2 regions of the Actinacidiphila polyblastidii genome follow, and region 1 is predicted to be linked to the other one. Evidence: riboswitches for the same ligand, from Rfam matches in the RefSeq annotation. Region 1 holds a riboswitch; the other holds the start of a gene.
What was found. A riboswitch is a leader RNA that binds a small molecule or an ion and turns the genes downstream of it on or off. The one in region 1 is predicted to bind thiamine pyrophosphate.
Positions count from the first base shown of each region.

Region 2: it holds a riboswitch for thiamine pyrophosphate, as region 1 does, so the genes downstream of both, V2S66_RS02740 (thiamine ABC transporter substrate-binding protein) here and thiO (glycine oxidase ThiO) in region 1, are expected to answer to the same signal.

Region 1 covers NZ_JAZEWV010000003.1:295,366-306,244, reverse strand. The annotation lists gene V2S66_RS06450 (sulfite oxidase-like oxidoreductase) at 87-701, shown strand; gene V2S66_RS06445 (deoxyribonuclease IV) at 729-1,577, opposite strand; gene pknB (Stk1 family PASTA domain-containing Ser/Thr kinase) at 1,693-3,636, opposite strand; gene V2S66_RS06435 (thiazole synthase) at 4,272-5,081, opposite strand; gene thiS (sulfur carrier protein ThiS) at 5,085-5,297, opposite strand; gene thiO (glycine oxidase ThiO) at 5,294-6,454, opposite strand; TPP riboswitch at 6,450-6,562, opposite strand; gene V2S66_RS06420 (NAD(P)/FAD-dependent oxidoreductase) at 6,640-7,884, shown strand; gene V2S66_RS06415 (Rv2175c family DNA-binding protein) at 7,941-8,315, shown strand; gene thiE (thiamine phosphate synthase) at 8,335-9,048, shown strand; gene metF (methylenetetrahydrofolate reductase [NAD(P)H]) at 9,232-10,152, shown strand; gene V2S66_RS06400 (hypothetical protein) at 10,176-10,879, shown strand, end outside.
Region 2 covers NZ_JAZEWV010000001.1:656,416-667,294, reverse strand. The annotation lists gene V2S66_RS02760 (LOG family protein) at 1-340, shown strand, start outside; gene V2S66_RS02755 (VOC family protein) at 448-921, opposite strand; gene V2S66_RS02750 (ABC transporter ATP-binding protein) at 988-2,019, opposite strand; gene V2S66_RS02745 (ABC transporter permease) at 2,019-3,638, opposite strand; gene V2S66_RS02740 (thiamine ABC transporter substrate-binding protein) at 3,674-4,774, opposite strand; TPP riboswitch at 4,766-4,887, opposite strand; gene rlmN (dual-specificity RNA methyltransferase RlmN) at 5,014-6,120, opposite strand; gene V2S66_RS02730 (phosphatidate cytidylyltransferase) at 6,196-7,149, opposite strand; gene frr (ribosome recycling factor) at 7,224-7,781, opposite strand; gene pyrH (UMP kinase) at 7,822-8,703, opposite strand; gene tsf (translation elongation factor Ts) at 8,885-9,721, opposite strand; gene rpsB (30S ribosomal protein S2) at 9,816-10,769, opposite strand.

The DNA of each region.
Region 1 (10,879 bases):
ATCCAGTAAGCGGAGATTCACGTTCCGTGGAGCGCTCCGCGATGCCCTGGTCGGGAGCACGGTGCCCGGTCTGTCACCATGGAGGCATGGGTCAGGTCGAGCGTCGCGGGGGAGAGCTGCCCCCGGGGCAGCGGCTCCAGCGGGGCTGGCCGGTCACGCACTACGGCCCGGTGCCGCGGTTCAAGTCCGACCGGTGGGAGTTCCGGGTGTTCGGCGCGACCGCCGACGGGGACAAGACCTGCTGGAACCACGAGGAGTTCTCCTCGCTGCCGTACGACACGGTCGTCGCGGACTTCCACTGCGTCACCAAGTTCTCCATGCTCGGCATGGAGTGGGGCGGGGTCTCCGCCGGCACCGTCGTCAAGCTCGCGCCGCCCGCGGACGACGTCACCCACGTCATGGTCTGGGCCGAGTACGGCTTCTCCTCGAACCTGCGGATCGAGGACTTCCTCGACGACACGTCGATCTTCGCCACCCACAAGGGCGGTGAGCCGCTCACCGCGGAACACGGCTTCCCGGTGCGGCTGGTGGTCCCCCGGCTCTACGCCTGGAAGGGCCCGAAATGGGTCCGGGGCGTGGAGTACATGACCGCCGACCGCCGCGGCTTCTGGGAGGAGCGCGGCTACCACAACGTCGGCGACGCCTGGGCCGAGCAGCGCTACACCTACCAGGAAGCGCCCGGCGACGGCCCCGAACTGTGAGCCGCCCGGCGCCCCGGCGGACCCGGTCTAGGGCCTGCCGTCCGGATCTGCGCGGCGCAGGGACCGCAGCCGCCTGATGTCGGCGGCGGCGCCCTCCGGGCCGCCCGGCGTCTCGATGACGAAGGGAACGCCGTCGGTCGCCGGGTGCCGCAGCAGGGCCGCGAAGGCGTCGGCGCCGATCCGGCCCGCCCCGATGTTCGCGTGCCGGTCCAGCCGGGAGCCGCAGCCCCCGGTGGAGTCGTTGGCGTGCACCAGCCGCAGCCGGCCAGGGCCCGCCACCGCCGTCAGCTCGTCGAGCAGCCGCCGCGCGCCGTCCGCCGCCGCCAGGTCGTGGCCCGCGGCGAAGGCATGGCAGGTGTCCAGGCAGACGCCCACCCGCGGATGCCGGTCGAGCGCGTCCAGGTAGGGGCCGAGATCCTCCGCCAGCGAGCACAGCGAGAAGCCCTGTCCCGCCGTCGGCTCCAGCAGCAGCCACGGGTCGTCGTCGTGGGTCAGCTCCGCGAGCAGCGGCCGCAGCCGCTCCCTGACCTGCGCGAGCGCCGTCTCCCGGCTGCGGCCGCCGGTCGCCGAGCCGGTGTGCACCACCACCCCGCGCGCGCCGATCTGCCGCCCGCGCCGCAGCGAGTGCCGCAGGGACGCCACCGACAGGTCGACCGTCGCCGCGGTGTGCGAGCCGAAGTTGATCAGATACGGCGCGTGGACGTACGCGGGAACGCCCCGCTCGGCGCAGACCGCCCTGAACTCCTCGTCCTGCGCCGGGCTGCCGGGACCGGTCGCCCAGCCGCGCGGGTTCGCCACGAAGACCTGCACCGCCTCCGCGCCGATCCGTGCCGCGTACGCCAGGCCCTTGGCGGCCAGGCCGCCCGCCACCGGCACATGGCTGCCGACCGGGTTGCGCGGCGGGCGCGGCGCCCCGGGAACGGGCTGCGCCGCCGGAACAGGCTGCGCGGCCGGAACAGGCTGCGCCGCGGGGACGGGCTGCGGCACCGGCTCAGCGCACCCAGAGCGTGATCGTCGACCCCTTGGCGGCCTGGCCGCCGCCCGGCGACTGGCTGAACACGGTGTCGCCGAAGAAGAGGTCGATCACCCGCACGTCGAAGCCCGCGTCCCGCAGGGTCTGCTTCGCGTCGCCCTCGCTCATGCCCTTCACGTTCGGCACGTCGAGCAGCTGCGGGCCCTTGGACACCGTGAGGGTCACCGTCTCGCCGGCGCCTGCCTGGGTGTCCCCACCCGGCGACTGGAGGGCGACGCTGTCCTTGTCGGCGTCGTCGGAGAAGACCTTGTCCGGCGCGAGGACCACCTTCAGCCCGGCGTCCTGCAACGCCTGCTGGGCGTCGGTCACGCTGTCGCCGACCACGTCCGGCACGTCCACCGGGGCGCCGCGCGAGACGGTGAAGGTCACCGGGGTGCCCGGGGAGCGGCGCACGCCGGACGCCGGCTCGGTGGAGACGACCGCGCCCCTCGGCACGTCGCCGCTGAACGTCCGGGTGACCGCGCCGGGGGTCAGCCCCGCGGCCCGCACCGCGCGCTGCGCGTCGGCGAGCGCCCGGCCCTCGACCCGCGGCACCGCGATCACCTGCGGGCCCCTGGAGACGACCAGGGTGACCGTGCTGTCGGAGCGGATGCGCCTGCCGGGCGCCGGGTCGGTGGAGATCACGCTGCCGCGCGGCACGTTCAGCGAGAAGTCCTGCCGGACCCGCGCGTCCAGCCCGGCCGAGGAGAGCTTCCGCTGCGCGTCGGGCTGCGGCAGTGCGAGCACGCCGGGCACGGTGGTGAACCGGCCGTCGGCGACGTACCAGACGCCCGCGCCGACGCCGAGCAGCGCGAGCAGCACCAGCAGCACCGCGAGCGGGCCCCGGCGGCTGCGCCGCACCCCGTGCGCCGCGGGGGCGTGCGGGTCCTCGTCGACGGTCGGCGAGGGCAGCATCAGCCGGGCGGTGCGGTGCAGCTCGTCCGGCGGCCCGGCGGTGGCGGGCGGCGGGGGCAGCGGCACGACGCTGGTCGCGTCCTCCGGGCCGACGCGGACGCCGGCCGTGCCGGCGCGGACGCCGGGGGCGGTGGCCGTGGGCCGGCCGTCCAGCCGGTCGGGAGTGAGCGCGGCGCGCACCGCGCGCACCTCGGCGAGCAGCTGCGCGGCGTCCGCCGGGCGGGCCTGCGGGTCGCGCGCGGCGGACCGCGCCACCAGCGCGTCCAGCTCCGCGGGGAGCGCGGGCACCGCCGCGGACGGCGCCGGCACGTCCTCGTTGAGGTGCTGGAAGATCACCTTCATCGGGGTGTCGCCGTCGTACGGCTTGCTGCCGGTCAGCATCTCGTAGAGCACCACGCCGCACGCGTACACGTCGGTGCGCTGGTCGACGACGCCGCGGCCGATCTGCTCGGGCGCGAGGTAGGAGACGGTGCCGAGCAGCGCGCCGGTGTTCACGCTGGTCTGCGTGTCGACCGCCCTGACCAGGCCGAAGTCGGCGACCTTCACCGCGCCGTCGTCCCCCATGAGGACGTTCTCCGGCTTCATGTCGCGGTGCACCAGGCCCGCGCGGTGCGCGGCGCCGAGCGCCGCCAGCACCGGCTCCAGGATGTCCAGCGCCGCGCGCGGCGGCAGCGCACCGCGCTCGCGCAGTACGTCGCGCAGCGTGCAGCCGGCCACGTACTCCATCGCCAGGTACACGTAGCGGCCGTCGGTGCCCTGGTCGAACACCCCGACCACGTTCGGGTGCGCGAGGCGGGCGACCGCCTTCGCCTCGCGGATGAAGCGGTCGACGAAGCCGGTGTCGGCTGCCAGTGCGGGATGCATCACCTTCAGCGCGAGCACGCGGTCCAGGCGGGTGTCGACGGCCCGGTAGACCGTCGCCATCCCGCCGACCGCGATGCGTCCCTCGACCCGGTAGCGGCCGTCGAGCGTCCGGCCGACGAGCGGGTCCTGCACGGTGGTGTCCACGACGCCCGATTCTACGAGCCCGTGTTGCGCCGAATGGCTTTACGCGCCCGCTTGTGCCGCACTCGTGGCGTTCCGGAACATTTCCGTGACCTGACGCCTCCGGCGCCGCCACCCCCCACGTCCCCCCACGTCCCCCGGACGCCCCGCGCCGGCCCGTTCTCCAGCGCCCGCGGGACGCTCGGGCGCCACCCGTTTGTCGCGCGCCGCGGGTAACCGCCCGGCCCGCGGTTCGCCACCGGCCCGGTGGCGGTCGCCCCCGGACCCCCGGCCGGTGGCCGGTTGCTCGCGCGGTTCGCCGCGCCCCTGGTGCGGCGCGACGCCCGGCGGGGTCCGGGCGCAGCCTGGGTTTCGGGGGCGCGGGGAACGGCGCGGCCAGGTGCGGCGAGGGCTGTGCGTCGACACCGGCCCGGTGGGGCTGTTGCGGTCGTGCCCGGACCACCGGCCGGTACCGGCCGGCGGCCGGCTGCTCGCGCGGTTCCCCGCGTCCCTGGTGCGGCGCGACGCCCACCGCCGTCCGGGCGCGGCCCGGGGTTTTTGAGGGGCGCGGGGAACCGCGCGAGGAGCCACGGCGCGGCCGGTGGAGGGCCACCGGCCCGAGGGGGCTGCTGCCGTCGCAGACCGGACCACCGGCCGGGTCAGAAGGCGGGGCGTTCGGGGTCCAGGCCGGCAAGGCCGTCGAGGGGGGAAGAGGCCACCGCATGGTGCCGCCGCGGGATGCGCCCGGCGAGATACGCGAGCCGCCCCGCCCGCACAGCCCACCGCATCCCCTCCGCCATCACCACCGGCCGCTGCGCCCGCGTCACCGCCGACGCGAGCATGACCGCGGCGCACCCCAGCTCCATCGCCAGCGCCGCGTCGGACGCGGTGCCCGCGCCCGCGTCGAGGATCACCGGGACGGCGGCCCGCTCGACGATCAGCCGGAAGTTGTGCGGGTTGCGGATGCCGAGCCCGGAGCCGATCGGCGAGCCGAGCGGCATGATCGCCGCGCACCCGACGTCCTCCAGCTTGCGCGCCAGCACCGGATCGTCGTTGGTGTACGGCAGCACGGTGAAGCCGTCGTCGACGAGCGTCTCGGCCGCGTCGAGGAGTTCGACCGGGTCGGGCAGCAGCGTGCGCTCGTCGGCGATCACCTCCAGCTTCACCCAGTCGGTGCCGAGCGCCTCCCGGGCCAGCCGGGCGGTGAGCACGGCCTCGCCCGCGGTGTAGCAGCCCGCGGTGTTGGGCAGCACCCGGATGCCGTGCCGGGCCAGTACCGACAGCACCGACCCCTTCGTCGCGGGGTCGAGCCGGCGCATCGCGACCGTGGTCAGCTCGGTGCCGGAGGCCAGCAGCGCCTGCTCCAGCACGTCCAGGCTGGGCGCCCCGCCGGTGCCCATGATCAGCCGGGAGGTGAAGGCGGCGCCGCCGATGGTCAGCGGATCGGCGGTCGCCGTGGTGGTGGTCATCGGTCAGCCTCCCTGGACGGCGGTGAGGATCTCCACGCGGTCGCCCTCGGCGAGCGCGGTGGCCTGCCAGCGGGTGCGCGGCACCACCGTCTCGTTGACGGCGGCGGCCACTCCGGTGGGCGCCCGGGTGAAGGCGGCGACCAGGGCGTCCAGCGCGAGCGGCGCGTCGAGCGTGCGGCGCTCGCCGTTGACGTGCACGGTGATCGCGGTGCTCATACGGTCTGCTCCTGCCGTGCGCGGGCGAACCGGTTCGCGCCGAACGCGCTGGCGTACCGCGGAAGTTCGCCGGAGGGCGAGGTCAGCGCCTCGGCGAGCGCGTCGCCGGTGACCGGGGTGAGCAGCACGCCGTTGCGGTGGTGCCCGGTGGCCAGCAGCAGGCCGTCGACGGCGGTGGCGCCGAGCAGCGGCGCGTTGTCGGGGGAGCACGGCCGCAGCCCGGCCAGCGTCTCGGTGAGCGGGAGTTCGGTGATGCCCGGCACCAACTCGTGTGCGTCGCGAAGGAGTTCGTAGACGCCGCCGGCGGTCACCGTGGTGTCCCAGCCGCGCTCCTCGCTGGTCGCGCCGAGCACGAGTTCGCCGTTCTCGCGCGGCACCAGGTAGACGTGGCTGCCGCGGACCTCCGCGCGGACCGTGCGGGACAGGAACGGCGCGTGCGCGGGCGGCACCCGCAGCCGCAGGATCTGCCCCTTCACCGGGCGCACCGGCGGCAGCACCTCGTCCGGCAGGCCGGCCAGCCGCCCGCTCTCGCTGCCGGCGGCCAGCACCGTGCGGTCCGCGGTGACCGCTGTCCCCTCGGCGAGCACCGCGCCGGTCACCCGGCCGCCGGCGAGCGTGACGCGGGCGACCGCCGACCGGGCGAACCGCACGCCGGCCAGCTCGGCGGCGCGCAGCAGCGCCGCGGCCAGCCGCCGCGGGTCGACCTGGTGGTCGCCGTCCACCCGCAGGCCGCCGCGCACCCCGGGGGCGAGCATCGGCTCCAGGCGGCGGCAGTCGCGGCCGCTCAGCCACTGCGACTCCAGGCCCAGCGAGGTCTGGAAGGCGTGCAGGTCGCGCAGGTGCGCGCGGTCGTCCGTGTCGAGGGCCACGGCGAGCGTGCCGCAGCGCCGGTAGCCGGTGTCCAGGCCGGTGCGCTCGGTCAGCTCGGCGGTGAAGTCCGGATAGCGGGCCGCCGAGGCCAGGTTGAGGTCGAGCAGGGTCTGCTCGCCGTACTGCAGCTCGGTGACCGCGGCCAGCATGCCGGCCGCGACGCGCGCGGCGCCGCCGCCCGGGTCGGGGTCGGCGACGGTGACGGTGAGGCCCCGCTGGGCCGCGCGCCACGCCGTGACCAGCCCGATGATCCCGCCGCCCACGACGAGCACGTCGGATGTACGCATCAGGTAGCGCCCTCCCTTCGCCGGCATGACCCGGATCAGGTTCGTACGGTCGGCGGCCGGTCAGCCGCCCTCTCAGCCCGGTGCGTCCGGGCTCCCGCGAGTTCTCTGGCGTCCGACCCTATCCCCTCCGCCCCGCCCGGCCGCCGGTGCGGCGGACCCGGCCCCGAATTCCGGCCGCATCCCCGATGGCGGCGGAAAACGGCGGGCGCGCGGGCTACCGTGATCGCGTGACCGAGCGCGTGGTGATCGTCGGGGCCGGGATGGCCGGAGTGCAGACAGCGGTGGAGCTGCGCGGCCAGGGCTGGCGCGGTGACATCACCCTGCTGGGTGACGAGCCGCACCCGCCGTACGACCGGCCCCCGCTGTCGAAGGCGGTGCTGCTCGGCGCCGGGGACGCGCCGGTCGACGTGCGGTTCGACGTCGACTTCGGGGCGCTCGGCGTGGACCTGCGGCTGGGGTCGCGGGCGCAGACGCTGCACGCCGAGCGCCGCGAGCTGGACACGGACACCGGGACCGTGCGCTACGACCACCTGGTGCTGGCCACCGGCGCCTACGCGACCGAACTGCCCGGCACCGCGGGGCTGCCCGACGTGTATCCGCTGCGCACGCTCGACGACGCCGCCACGCTGCGCCCGGTGCTGGCCGCGGGCCGCGACCTCGTGGTGGTCGGCGCCGGCTGGATCGGCGCGGAGTTCGCCACCGCGGCCCGGCAGGCGGGCTGCGCGGTCACCGTGGTGGAGGCCGCGGACCGGCCGCTGGCCGGGGTGCTGCCGGCGTCCGTCACCGCGCACATGCGGCACTGGTACGAGGAGGCCGGGGTGGACCTGCGCACCGGCACCGCGGTGGCCGCCGTCGAACCCGGCGCGGTGGTGCTCGCCGACGGCAGCAGGCTGGTCGCCGCGGCCGTCGTCGTCGGCATCGGCGCGCGCCCCTCCACCGGCTGGCTGGGCGGCTCCGCGGTGGCGCTGGACGCCACCGGCGCGGTGCTCGCCGACGACCGGCTGCGCGCCACCGCCGATGAGGTCTTCGCGGTCGGCGACTGCGCGTCCTTCCCGTCCGGCCGCTACGGCGAGCGGCTGCTCGTGCACCACTGGGACAACGCGGTGCAGGGCCCGCGCACCGCCGCGGCCAACCTGCTCGGCGGCGACGAGCCGTACGACCCGGTGCCGTACTTCTGGTCCGAGCAGTTCGGGCGGTTCGTGCAGTACGCGGGGCACCACGTGGCGGCCGACACGATGCTGCTGCGCGGCGATCCTGCGTCCCCGTCCTGGGCGGCGGTGTGGCTGCGCGACGGGCTGCTGGTGGCGGTGCTCGCGGTCGGCCGGCCGCGCGACATGGCGCAGGCGCGCAAACTGCTCCCCCGGACGGTCGCGGTGGACCCCGCGCTCGTCGCGGACCCCGCCGTACCGCTGAAGTCCGCGGTGCGCTGACCCTCGGACGGCGGCGTGCCGCAGCAGTTGTCGGCGGCAGGTGGCAGGCTTGTCCCGTGACTGTTTTCTCGTCGGTTGACGCACACATCGACGCTCTCGTGCCCTCCTGGCTCACCCTGCCCGAGGTCGCGGATCGTCTCGGTCTCGAAGTGACCAAAATCCGCCCGCTGATCAAGGAAGGGCAGCTCATCGCGGTTCGCCGCGGCGAGAACAAGGCCCTGATGGTCCCCGAGGACTTCATCGGGGACGGAAAGATCCTCAAGGGCCTGTCCGGCACCCTCACCGTCCTGAAGGACGACGGGTTCTCGGACGAGGAGGCCCTGGAGTGGCTCTTCACCACGGACGAGACCCTGCCCGGCACCCCGGCGCAGGCGTTGCGCGAGAATCGCGGGACCGAGGTGAAGCGTCGCGCGCAGGCGCTCGCCGTGTAGTCCCGACCCGGGGGGCCCGATGACCGCCACCGCTGCCGCCACCGACACCGCTGCCACCGCCGCGGCCGGCGCTTCGAACACCGCGAGTGCGTCGAGCGCCTCCGCGCGGGCCCGGCTCGCCGCCGCCCGGCTGTACCTGTGCACCGACGCACGGGCCGGGCGCGGCGACCTCGCGGAGTTCGCCGACGCGGTGCTCGGCGGCGGCGTGGACGTCATCCAGCTCCGCCAGAAGGGGATCGAGGCCCGGGAGGAGCTGGCCGCGCTGGCCGTGCTGGCGGACGCGTGCCGCCGGCACGGCACGCTGCTCGCGGTCAACGACCGGGCGGACGTGGCGCACGCCGCCGGGGCCGAGGTGCTGCACCTCGGCCAGGGCGACCTGCCGGTGCCGGCCGCGCGGGCGCTGCTCGGCGAGCGGGTGCTGATCGGGCGGTCCTGCCACGCGGAGGCGGAGGTCGCCGCCGCCGCGGCCGAGCCCGGGGCGGACTACTTCTGCACCGGCCCGGTCTGGCCCACCCCCACCAAGCCCGGCCGTCCCGCGCCCGGCCTGGACCTGGTCCGCTACGCCGCGGCGCTCGGCACCGACCGGCCCTGGTTCGCGATCGGCGGGATCGACCTCGACACCGTGCACGAGGTGGTCGCCGCCGGCGCCCGCCGCGTCGTGGTGGTCCGCGCCCTGACGGAGGCCGCCGACCCGGCGGCCGCGGCCGCCGCGCTCCGCGCCGCCCTCCCGTAGCGCCGGCCCGTCGCGCGGGTGGGGCATCGTCCCTGGAGAACGGGCTCGCGCCCGCCCGCGGGCGGGTCCGGCCCGGCTCCTCGGCGCTCCCGCGCGTCCACTCCGTGGACGGGAAAGGGGCGTAGTGGCTGATAGCACCCCGGATGATGACGCACGGTCTCGATACCGGGCTAGCCTTCTGTCATGGCCCTGGGCACTTCTTCCACCCGCACCGACCGCGCGGTCACCATCCGTGAGCTGCTGGCCGGCGGCGGGCGCTCGTACTCGTTCGAGTTCGCCGCGCCGCGGACCGAGAAGGGCGAGCGCACGCTGTGGAACGCGATCCGCCGCATCGAGGCGGTCGCGCCGACCTTCGTGTCCGTGACCTACGGGGCCGGCGGTTCCTCACGCGAGGGCACCGTCCGCGCCACCGACCGCATCGTGTCGGACACGACGCTGACCCCCTGCGCCCACCTGACCGCCGTCAACCACTCGGTGGCCGAGCTGCGCAACATCATCGGCCAGTACGCCGACGCGGGCATCCGCAACATGCTGGCGGTGCGTGGCGACCCGCCCGGCGACCCGATGGGCGACTGGGTCCCGCACCCGCAGGGCCTGACGTACGCCGCCGACCTGGTCCGGCTGATCAAGGAGTCCGGCGACTTCTGCGTGGGGGTCGCGGCCTTCACCGAGATGCACCCGCGCTCCACCGACCCGGCCGCCGACACCCGGCACTTCCTCGACAAGTGCCGGGCGGGCGCGGACTTCGCGATCACCCAGATGTTCTTCGACGCCTCGGACTACCTGCGGCTGCGCGACCGGGTCGACCGCGCGGGCTGCACCGTCCCGATCATCCCCGAGGTGATGCCGGTCACCAACGTCAAGCAGATCGAGCGGTTCTCCCAGCTCGGCAACGCCCCCTTCCCGCCTGACCTGGCGTCTCGCATCCTCGCGGTGCGGGACGACCCGGCCGCCGTGCGGGCCATCGGCATCGAGTTCACCACCGAGATGTGCCGCCGTCTGCTCGCGGAGGACATTCCCGGGCTGCACTTCATTACTCTTAACCACTCCACCGCTTCGCTGGAGATCTACGAGAACCTCGGGTTGCACCAGCGGGCGGCGTGACCCCTAGGTGAGGAAGTCGGCACATGGGCTACTCGGTGCTCTACATCGCGTTCGGCATCGTCGCGCTGTGGCTGCTCGGTGAGGTGCTGCTCCAGTACAAGGCGCGGCTGCGCTGGCGCCTGCTGGCCTTCGCGGGGTTCATGGGCGTGGTCGGCGGGGTCGCGCTGCGCGAGGTGGCCGTGATCCTGCTGGGCGCGGTCGCCTTCGGCACCGGGCAGGCGTTCGTCACGCTGTCGTACAAGCGGGGATTCTCCACCGGCTGGGCGCTGGGCGGCCGTCCCGGCTCCAGCCGCCGCCGCAGGGGCTCGCCGCCGCGCCCCGCCGAGCCGGTCCTCGAAGTCACCCCGATCGAGGCGGAGTACGGCGCCGGCGTGCCGGAGGGCCAGGAGGTGCTGGCCGCCGAGCCGGGCCTGCGCGACGAGGACGGCCAGATCTACCAGCCGGTGCCGATGCACGACGACAGCGGCGAGTACCCGCTCTTCGACGGCCAGTCCAGCTACACGCCCGACCCGTACACCAGCGGCGGCTACGAGGGGTACGGCGCGCAGGGCTACGGCGGCTGGGACGGCGAGCCGCAGCCGGCCTCGGCCGCCGCGTCGTACGACGGCGCCTACCAGGGCGGCGGCTACGACCAGTCCGGCGGCTGGGGCGGCCAGGACCACGGCTACGACCAGGCAGCCGCCTACCAGCAGCAGCATCCGGCCGCGGCGGCCTACGACGGCTACCA
Region 2 (10,879 bases), on a different contig from region 1:
GGAGCCGACGAACGCGTTCGCCACGCATGTCGCGAAGCTCTTCGCGGTGGCGGCCCGCGAGGACGGTCTGCTGTCGCGCTGCTCCGCGGGCGTGGTGTTCCTGCCGGGCGCGGCCGGCACCGTCCAGGCGGTCTTCGACGCGGCGACCGCGAACCACTACGGCACGCGGGGCGAGCCGGCGCCGATGGTGCTGGTGGACCGGGCGCACTGGACCCGGGTGCTTCCCGCGTGGCCGCTGCTGCAGTCGCTCGCGGCGGGCCGGGCGATGGCCCGCCGCGTCGCGCTGGTGGACGGCGTCGCGGACGTGCCGCACACCCTGGAGCAGCTGGCCGACGCCTGACCGGCGCCAGGCGGCAGCCGCCAGAGGCCGCGCCGCGCATCTCCGGGCGGCGCGGGCCCCGGGCGGCGCGGGAGGCGTCCTGGCGGCGCTTCGGGGCGGTGCCCAGGTCAGCCCTCGAACGCCTTCTCCAGCTCGTCGACCACGATCCTGTGCATGCCGAGCATCGCGGTCATCGCCCGCTGCGCCTTCTCCCGGTCGGGGTCGGCCAGCAGCTCGGTGAGCCGGCGCGGCACGATCTGCCAGGAGACTCCGTACCGGTCCTTCAGCCAGCCGCAGGGGCCCTCCTCGCCGCCGTCCGCGGTGAGCGCCGTCCACAGCCGGTCGACCTCCTCCTGCGAGCCGCAGTCCACGCTCAGCGACATCGCCTCGTTGAAGGTGTACACCGGCCCGCCGTTGAGGGCGAGGTACCGCTGCCCGGCCAGTTCGAACTCCACCAGCATCACGGCGCCGGGGGTGCCGGGCCCGGCCTCGCCGTACTTCTGGACGGCGACGATCCGGGAGTCCTCGAACAGCGAGGTGTAGAACGCGGCGGCCTGCTCGGCCTGGTCGTCGAACCACAGGAAGGTGGTGATCTTCTGCATGGTGCTCGCTCCGCTTCCGTCGTCTCGGTGGCTTGTGCCAGGTATGACGAGGCGGCGCGGGAAAAGTCATCGGTCCAGGACGACCACGTCCTCGGGGTCGAACACGACGCCGACGCGCTCGCCCTGCGCGGGGGCGTCGCGCAGCGCGCAGTCCGCCTCGAGCAGCGGGCCGCGCGCCGGGGCGAGCAGCAGCGCGACGCGTCCGCCGCGGAAGGTGCGGCCGCGCACCTCGCAGGCCAGGCCGGCGCCCGCGGGCCGCAGCAGCACGCCGCCGGGCCGCACCAGCACCTGCCGGGTGCCCTGCGGGCTGCCGTCGGGCACCGGCAGGCTGCCCCACGCGGTGGTGGCGACGCGGCCGGCGACCTCGGCGGGCGCGATGGTGTCGAAGCCCAGGAAGCGGGCGACGAACTCGCTCGCGGGGCGCTGCCACACCTCCAGCGGGGTGCCGCTCTGCGCGATCCGCCCGTCGCTCATCACCACGACGCGGTCGGCGAGCGCGAACGCCTCGCCCTGGTCGTGGGTGACCGCCAGCACGGTGGTGCCCAGCCGGCCGAACAGGTCGCGCAGCTCGACGACGAGGCGTTCGCGCAGCGAGCGGTCGAGCTGGCCGAGCGGCTCGTCGAGCATCAGCAGCCGCGGCGAGGGCGCCAGCGCCCTGGCGAGCGCGACGCGCTGCTGCTCGCCTCCGGAGAGCGTGTCGACGGCGCGCCCCGCGGCGCCGGGCAGGCCGACCAGGTCGAGGAGGTCGGCGACCCTGCGGTCCCGTTCGGCGCGCGGCGCCCGGTGCATGCGCGGCCCGAAGCCGACGTTGCCGCCGACGTCGCGCTGCGGGAACAGCTGGTGGTCCTGGAACATCAGGCCGACGCCGCGCCGGTGCGCGGGCACGCCCGCCTGGTCGGCGCCGTCCAGCAGCACCCGTCCGGCGTCCAGCGGCTGCAGTCCCGCGACGGCCCGCAGCAGGGTGGACTTGCCGCTGCCGCTGGGCCCGAGGACGCACACCGTCTCGTGCGCGGCGACGTCGAGGCCGACGCCGTCCAGGGCGGTGCGCGACCCGAACCGTACGGTCGCGGCGTCCACCCGCAGCAGGGCGTCGGCCATCAGAACTCCCCCGAGGGGTCGGCGGTGCTGTGGGACTCCAGGATCAGCAGGGACAGCGCGCACACGGCCATCAGGATGGTGCTCAGCGCCATCGCCTGGCCGTAGTTCATCTCCCCGGCGCGGCCCAGCAGGCGGGCGACGGCGACCGGCAGGGTGGGGCTGTCGGGCCTGGCGATGAACACGGTCGCGCCGAACTCGCCGAGTGAGACGGCGAAGGCGAAGCCGGCGGCGATGCCCACCGCCCTCCCGACCAGCGGCAGTTCGACCTCGCGCCAGACCCGCAGCGGCGACGCGCCGAGCACCGCGGCGGCCTGCCGCAGCCGGTCGTCGACGGCGCGCAGCACCGGCAGCATGACCCGCACCACGAACGGCACGCCGACCAGCGCCTGGGCGAGCGGCACCAGCAGCCAGGAGTCCCGCAGGTCCAGCGGCGGCTTGTCGAGGGTGATGAGGAAGCCGAAGCCGACGGTGACGGCGGAGGTGCCGAGCGGCAGCATCAGCAGCGCGTCGAAGCCGCGCATGACCCGCCCGGCCCTGCGGACCAGGGCGGCCGCGGCGAGGCCGCCGACGGCCAGCGCGATGGCGGTGGCGACCGCGGCGTACCGCAGCGAGTTCCACACCGTCTGCAGCGGCGCGACGAGGAAGGTGCCGCCGTCGCCGGAGCCGTCCGCGGAGCCCAGGGCGCGGTAGAAGCCCAGGCCGTAGCCGCCGGGGGCGTCGAAGGAGCGCAGCACCAGCACGGCGAGCGGCAGCACGATCAGCAGCGCCACCGAGGCCAGCACCGCGGCGAGCAGGACGCGTTCGCCGCCGCGCGGCCGGTGCGCGGTGCGGGCCGCGTCGACCAGCCGCAGGGTCGCCTCGCGGCGGCGGACCGACCAGGCGTGCAGCGCCAGGATGATGCCGACGGCGACCAGTTGCAGCAGCGTCAGCACGGCGGCGGTGGGCAGGTCGAGCAGCTCAGCGGTCTGCCGGTAGATCTCCACCTCCAGCGTGGACCTGGTGGGTCCGCCGAGGATCTGCACGACGCCGAAGGAGGTGAAAGTGAACAGGAACACCATGAGCGCCGCCGCGGCCAGCGACGGCGCGAGCGCGGGCAGGGTGACGCGCCGCCACGCGGCGAGGCGGCTCGCGCCGAGCATCCGCGCCGCCTCCTCCTGCCGCGGGTCGAGCTGCGCCCACAGTCCGCCGACGGTGCGGACCACCACGGCGTAGTTGAAGAAGACGTGCGCGATGAGGATCGCCCACACGCTGGTGTCCAGCCGCACGCCGAGCAGGTCGTCGGTGAGGCCGCCCTGCCCGAGCAGCGCGAGGAACGCGGAGCCCGCGACGACCGTCGGCAGTACGAACGGCACCGTGACCAGCGCGCGCAGCAGCCGGCGGCCGGGGAAGTCGAGCCGCGCGAAGGCGTACGCGCCGGGCAGCGCCACCGCCAGCGTCAGCGCGGTGGACGCGGCGGCCTGCCAGCAGGTGAACCACAGCACGTGCCGGATGCCGGCGTCGCCGAGCACGTCGCCGACCGCGCCCAGCCGCCAGGTGCCGTCGGCGCGCAGCCCGCGGCCGACGATGGCGGCCACCGGGTAGGCGAAGAACGCGGCGAAGAACACCAGCGGCAGTGCCATCAGCGCCGGCCGCAGCGCCGCCGCCCTGCGGTCGGTCACAGGACGGTCGACGTCCACGTCTTGACCCAGTCGTCCCGGTGGGCGGCGATGGTCGCGGGCGGCAGTGTGGCGGGGTGGTCGATCCTCGCGCCGTACTTCACGAAGACCGGCGGCTCGGTGGCGCCCTTGACGACCGGGTCCACGTACATCTCCAGCGGCATGTCCTGCTGGAAGGCGCGGGTCAGCATGAAGTCGATGAACGCCTTGCCGCCCGCGGTGTTCTTCGCGCCGTGCAGCAGTCCGGCGAACTCGATCTGCCGGAAGCAGGTGCCGGTCGACACCCCGACGGGTGACTGCGCGGGCGCCGGATCGACGCCGACCACCTCGGCGGGCGGGCTGGAGGCGTAGGAGACGACCAGCGGCCGGTCGCCCTTGGCCTTGTGTCCGGCGGCCGAGCCGGAGAAGCGGTCGTTGTACGCCTGCTCCCAGCCGTCGACGACCTCCACGCCGTTGTTCTTCAGCTGCTTCCAGTAGGCCTGCCACTGGTCCTGGCCGTAGGTGGCGACGCTGCCGAGCATGAACGCCAGGCCCGGCGAGGACGTCGCCACGTTCTCGGTCACCAGCAGGTTCTTGTACTGCGGCTTCACCAGGTCGGCGAAGGTCCGCGGCGGCGCGATGCGGTGGGAGGCGAACCAGGCGCGGTCGTAGGTGACGCACACGTCGCCGGAGTCGATCGGCGTGACCCGGTGCCGGGCGGCGTCGAGCTGCACGTCGGAGGCCACCTGGTCCAGGCCCTTGGCCTGGTAGGGGTCGAACAGGCCGTGGTCGAGCGCCCGGGACAGCAGGGTGTTGTCCACGCCGAAGAAGACGTCGCCGCGCGGGTGGTCCTCGGTGAGGATCGCCTGGTTGACGGCCGCGCCGGCGTCGCCGCCGCGCAGCACCTTGACCTTGTAGCCGGTCTCCTTGGTGAACGCGGCGAGCACGGAGTCCGAGGCGGCGAAGGAGTCGTGGCTGACCACGGTCACCGTGTGGGAGGCCGCGGCGCCGGCCGGGGTGTCCTTGCCGGAGCCGGAGCCGCCGCACGCGGCGAGCACGGTCGCGGCCGCGGTGGCGAGGACCAGCGCGCCCACGGCACGCCTGCGGATGGTGCTGTTCATGAGGTGACTCCCTACGCCGGTATGACCCGGATCAGGTTCGAGGGTCTGCGGCCTGGGACCGTTGTCCCAGCCGCACTCTCAGCGCCGTCTCAGGCGCTCCCCTGTCGGATGTTCACTTGTCGGATGTTCACTTGCCGGCGCGGAGGCGCGTACGGTCGCCCGCGCGAGGGCCCGCACCTGTCAGCTTACGGAACCGCGGGAACCGTATCAGCCTGCGCCCGCGCGGCCGCGGGCGCGGGTCACCGCTCGGACGCGGCGAGCTGCCCGCAGGCGCCGTCGATCTCCTGGCCGCGGGTGTCCCGTACGGTCACCGGCACGCCGTGCGCCTCCAGGGCGGCGACGAAGGCCCGCTCGTCCTGCGGGCGGGACGCCGTCCACTTCGAGCCGGGGGTCGGGTTGAGCGGGATGAGGTTGACGTGCACCCGATGGTTCTTCAGCATCCGGCCCAGCCGGTCGGCGCGCCACGCCTGGTCGTTGACGTCGCGGATCAGCGCGTACTCGATGGAGATGCGGCGGCCGGAGACCTCGGCGTAGTGCCAGGCCGCGTCCAGCACCTCGCGCACCTTCCAGCGGGTGTTGACCGGGACGAGGGTGTCGCGCAGCTCGTCGTCCGGGGCGTGCAGGGAGACCGCGAGGCGGCACTTGAAGCCCTCGTCGGCGAACCGGTACATCGCCGGGACCAGGCCGACGGTGGACACCGTGATGCCGCGCTGGGACAGGCCGAGGCCGTCCGGCTCGGGGTCGGTGAGGCGGCGGATCGCGCCGACCACCCGGTTGTAGTTGGCGAGCGGCTCGCCCATCCCCATGAAGACGATGTTCGACAGCCGCGCCGCGCCGCCGGGGACGTCCCCGTCGCGCAGCGCCCTCATGCCCGCGACGATCTGGTGCACGATCTCCGCGGTCGACAGGTTGCGGTCGAGGCCCGCCTGGCCGGTCGCGCAGAACGGGCAGTTCATGCCGCAGCCGGCCTGCGAGGAGATGCACATGGTGACCCGGTCCGGGTACCGCATCAGCACCGACTCGACCAGCGTGCCGTCGAAGAGCCGCCACAGCGTCTTGCGGGTGTCCCCGTCGTCGCAGGAGGCGTGCCGCACCACCGACATCAGCTCGGGCAGCAGCTCGCCCGCGAGCCTGCCGCGGGCCGCGGCCGGGATGTCCGTCCAGGCCGCCGGGTCGTCGGCGTACCGGGCGAAGTAGTGCTGCGACAGCTGCCGGGCCCGGAACGGCTTCTCCCCGAGCGCGGCCACCGCCTCCTTCCGCTCCGCGGGCGAGAGGTCGGCAAGGTGCCGCGGGGGCTTCTTGGCCCCGCGCGGCACGGCGAAAGTCAGTTCTCCGGGTGCAGGCATGATGTTTTCCAGTGTCGCAGATCGCCGGCGGTTGCCCGTCCGCCCTACGCGGCGGGGCCGTGGCGGCCGGCGGGGTCAGCCCTTGCCGACGAAGGCGACCAGGAGGAGCCAGACGACCGGGGCGGTGGGCAGCAGCGAGTCGAGGCGGTCCATGATGCCGCCGTGGCCGGGCAGCAGCGTGCCCATGTCCTTGATGCCGAGATCCCGCTTGATCATCGACTCGCCGAGGTCGCCGAGGGTCGCGCTGGTCGCCGCGGCCAGGCCCAGCAGCAGGCCCTGCCACCAGCGGCCGTCGTCGATGACGTACTGCATGAGCAGCGCGCCCGCGACCATCGCGAAGGCCATCGCGCCGGCCAGTCCCTCGCGGGTCTTCCCGGGGCTGATCCGCGGCGCGAGCCTGTGGCTGCCGAAGCGCCAGCCGACCGCGTAGGCGCCGGTGTCGCTGATCACCGTGAGCAGCAGGAAGACCAGCACCCTGCGGGGGCCGTCGTCCGCGGCGAGCATCATCACCACGAAGGTGGCGAGGAACGGCACGTAGAAGGCGGCGAAGACACCCGCCGTGACGTCCTTGAGGTAGTTCTCCGGAGGCTGCGCCATCCGCCAGACCAGCACGGCCAGCGACGTCAGCGCCATCGCGATCCAGGCGCCGTCGGCGCCCTTGAGGTAGCCGGCCACGACCGTCGCCGCGCCGCCCACCACGAGCGGCACCAGCGGCGCCCTGATGTCCTTGCGCTCCTGGAGCCGCGACGTCAGCTCCCACAGCCCGACCGTCACCGCGGCCACCACGACGCCGACGAAGACCGCCTTGACGATGAACAGGGCGGCGATGATGACCACCCCGAGTCCGACGCCGACCCCTATCGCCGCCCGCAGGTTCCGCCCTGCGGACTTCTTCGCGGGGGCGGGCGGCGGCGGTGCGGCGGGCGGCGGTGGCGGCATGGGGGCAGTCTTCCCTCTGGGCCCGGGGTCCGTCGCGGAACCCGCCGGGTGACCGGCGCGTGGCGAAGCGCCCCAGGAAGAGTCGTTCACGGAGCTTCGCCTCGCGTCGTCGTCGGATGGTGGTGGGCCAGGGGTGGGCGTGGTGACCGGAGGAGGCGCGGCGGTCAGACCTCCAGCAGCTCGGTTTCCTTGTGCTTGAGCAGCTCGTCGATCTGCGCCACGTACTTCGACGTGGTGTCGTCCAGCTCCTTCTCCGCGCGGCGCACCTCGTCCTCGCCCGACTCGCCGTCCTTCACCAGCTTGTCGAGGGTCTCCTTGGCCTTGCGGCGGACGCTGCGGATGGAGATCTTCGCGTCCTCGCCCTTGGTCTTGGCGACCTTGATGTACTCCCGCCGCCGCTCCTCGGTGAGCTGCGGGAAGACCACCCGGATGATGCGGCCGTCGTTGCTCGGGTTGACTCCGAGGTCGGAGTTGCGGATCGCCTCCTCGATGTTGCGCAGGCTGCTGCTGTCGAAGGGGGTGATCACCGCCATCCGCGGCTCGGGCACCGCGAAGGACGCCAGCTGGTTGATCGGGGTGATCGTGCCGTAGTACTCCGCCACGATCTTGTTGAACATCGCCGGATGCGCACGGCCCGTGCGGATCGCCGCGAAGTCGTCCTTGGCGACGGCCACGGCCTTGTCCATCTTCTCCTCGGCCTCGAGGAGTGTCTCTTCAATCACCATGTGCTCCTGGTATTCAGAAGGCAGCGCCTGGGGCGCGTCACGCCCGAGTGCCGTGGTCGTTGACCAGCGTGCCGATCTTCTCACCCTTCACGGCCCGCGCGATGTTGCCCTCGGCGAGCAGCTCGAAGACCAGGATCGGCAGCTTGTTGTCCTGGCAGAGGGTGATCGCGGTGAGGTCAGCCACCCGCAGGTCGCGGGCGATGACCTCGCCGTACTCCAGCGCGTCGAACCTGACCGCGTCCGGGTTGTGCTTGGGGTCGGAGTCGTAGACGCCGTCCACCCCGTTCTTGCCCATCAGCATCGCGGTCGCGTCGATCTCCAGCGCCCGCTGGGCGGCGGTGGTGTCGGTGGAGAAGTACGGCATGCCCATACCGGCGCCGAAGATCACCACGCGGCCCTTCTCCAGGTGCCGGATCGCGCGCAGCGGGATGTACGGCTCGGCGACCTGGCCCATGGTGATGGCCGTCTGCACACGGGTCTCGATGCCCTCCTTCTCCAGGAAGTCCTGGAGGGCGAGGCAGTTCATCACCGTGCCGAGCATGCCCATGTAGTCGGACCTGGCCCGGTCCATGCCGCGCTGCTGGAGCTCCGCACCGCGGAAGAAGTTGCCGCCGCCGACCACCAGCGCGATCTCGTAGCCGTCGCGGACCACCGCGGCGATCTCGCGGGCGATGGCGTGCACCACGTCGGGGTCCACACCCAGGCCGCCGCCGCCGGCGAACGCCTCGCCGGACAGCTTGAGCAGGTAGCGGCCCGGCGTCACGCCACCGCGGCCCACCGCGGCGGGCGTCCGGTCGGCCCGGTCCTGGGTGCCGGCGCCGCCGGCGGGGCGGGCGGTGACGGCGTTGTCGGCGGTGCCGGCGTTGTGAGCCTTGTCGGCCTTGCCTGCGCCTTCGTCCATGGGGTTCTCCTCGTGCACGTACAAAGGAGGCCACTGCCGAGGGTCCTGATCGGTTCCCTTGACGGCAATGGCCTCCTCGTCACATCTGCGGCCGGCCGGCGGGCGGCCGACCGCGTACGACCCTAGCGGGGCCGCCGGTCTTTCGCTGCTCCGGCGACGTGGGTACGCCGCCGGAGGTGGTGCCCGTCAGACGGGGGGCTCAGACGCCGACGCGGAAGCGGGCGAAGCGCTTCAGCGTGACACCGGCCTCGTCCAGCACCTTCTGGACGGTCTTCTTCGGGTCCTTGGCGAACGCCTGCTCGACGACGACGTTCTCCTTGAAGAAGCCGTTCACCCGGCCCTCGACGATCCGCGGCAGGGCGGCGTCGGGCTTGCCCTCCTCGCGCGCGGTGGCCTCGGCGACGCGGCGCTCGTTCTCGACCGTCTCGGCGGAGATCTCGTCGCGGCTGAGGAACGTCGGCGCGAAGGCGGCGATGTGCTGCGCCACGTCCTTGGCGGTCTGCGCGTCGGCCTTGTCCAGCTCGACCAGCACGCCAACCTGCGGGGGCAGGTCCGGGCTGGTGCGGTGCAGGTACGAGGCGACGTAGCCGTCGGTGAACTGCGCGAAGCGGTCCAGCACGATCTTCTCGCCGAGAGTCGCGTTCGCCTCGTCGACGAACGCCTGGACGGTCTGGCCGTCCTTGATCTCGGAGGCGAGCAGCGCCTCGACGCCGGCCGGCCTGGTCGCGGCGACGTGCGCGGCGATCGCGTCGGCGACGGCCACGAACTTGTCACCCTTGGCGACGAAGTCGGTCTCGCACTTCAGCTCGAGCAGCACGCCCTCGCTGTTGTCCTCGGCGAGCAGCGAGACGACGGCACCGTTGGAGGCCGAGCGGCCCTCGCGCTTGGTGACGCCCTTCTGGCCCTTGACGCGGAGGATCTCGACGGCCTTGTCCAGGTCGCCTTCGGCCTCGGTGAGGGCGTTCTTGCAGTCCATCATGCCCGCGGCGGTCAGCTCGCGGAGCTTCTTGACGTCGGCGGCGGTGAAGTTCGCCATGGCTGTGTGTCTCTTCCCGAATCGGTGGATCTACGGGTCAACGGCGGGGGCGCGTGTGCCCCCGCCGTCGTCACGCGTGGTTCTGCGAGAGGCGTCAGGCCTGCGGGGCGTCGCCCTCGGCCGGAGCCTCGGCCGGCGTCTCCGCGGGGGCCTCGGCGGTCTCGGCCGGGGTCTCCGCAGAAGCCTCGGCGGCCTCGGCCGTCTCGGCGGGGGCCTCGGCGGTCTCGGCGGCGGGCGCCTCGGCGGCCGGGGCGTCGCCCTCGGAGTCGGCCTTCTTCTCGCCCTCCAGGAGGTCACGCTCCCACTCGGCGAGCGGCTCGGCCACGCCTTCCGCCTTCTTGTCGCCCAGCGCGGCGCCGGAACGGGCGATCAGGCCCTCGGCGACGGCGTCGGCGATCACGCGGGTGAGCAGGGTGACGGAACGGATCGCGTCGTCGTTGCCCGGGATCTTGTAGTCGACCTCGTCGGGGTCGCAGTTGGTGTCGAGGATGGCGACCACCGGGATGCGGAGCTTGCGCGCCTCACCGACGGCGATGTGCTCCTTCTTGGTGTCCACGATCCAGACGGCGCTGGGCACCTTCTGCATCTCGCGGATGCCGCCCAGCGTCTTCTCCAGCTTCTCCTTCTCGCGGGAGAGGACCAGGAGCTCCTTCTTGGTCAGGCCGGAGGCGGCCACGTCCTCGAAGTCGATCTCCTCGAGCTCCTTCAGGCGCTGGAGGCGCTTGTAGACGGTCGAGAAGTTGGTGAGCATGCCGCCCAGCCAGCGCTGGTTGACGTAGGGCATGCCGACGCGGGAAGCCTGCTCCGCGATGGCCTCCTGCGCCTGCTTCTTGGTGCCCACGAACATGATGGAGCCGCCGTGCGCGACGGTCTCCTTGACGAACTCGTAGGCGCGGTCGATGTACGACAGCGACTGGAGCAGGTCGATGATGTAGATGCCGTTGCGCTCGGTGAAGATGAAGCGCTTCATCTTCGGGTTCCAGCGACGGGTCTGGTGCCCGAAGTGGACGCCGCTCTCGAGCAGCTCCCGCATCGTGACGACGGCCATGGCCGTACTCCTTGATGTACTCGGTTACCGCGGCCGCCGGACGGCTGCCGCGCCTGACGCCCCGGCGCGCCGTGCCACGAGGGACCGAGGGGCGCGGCCACCGCCCCGAG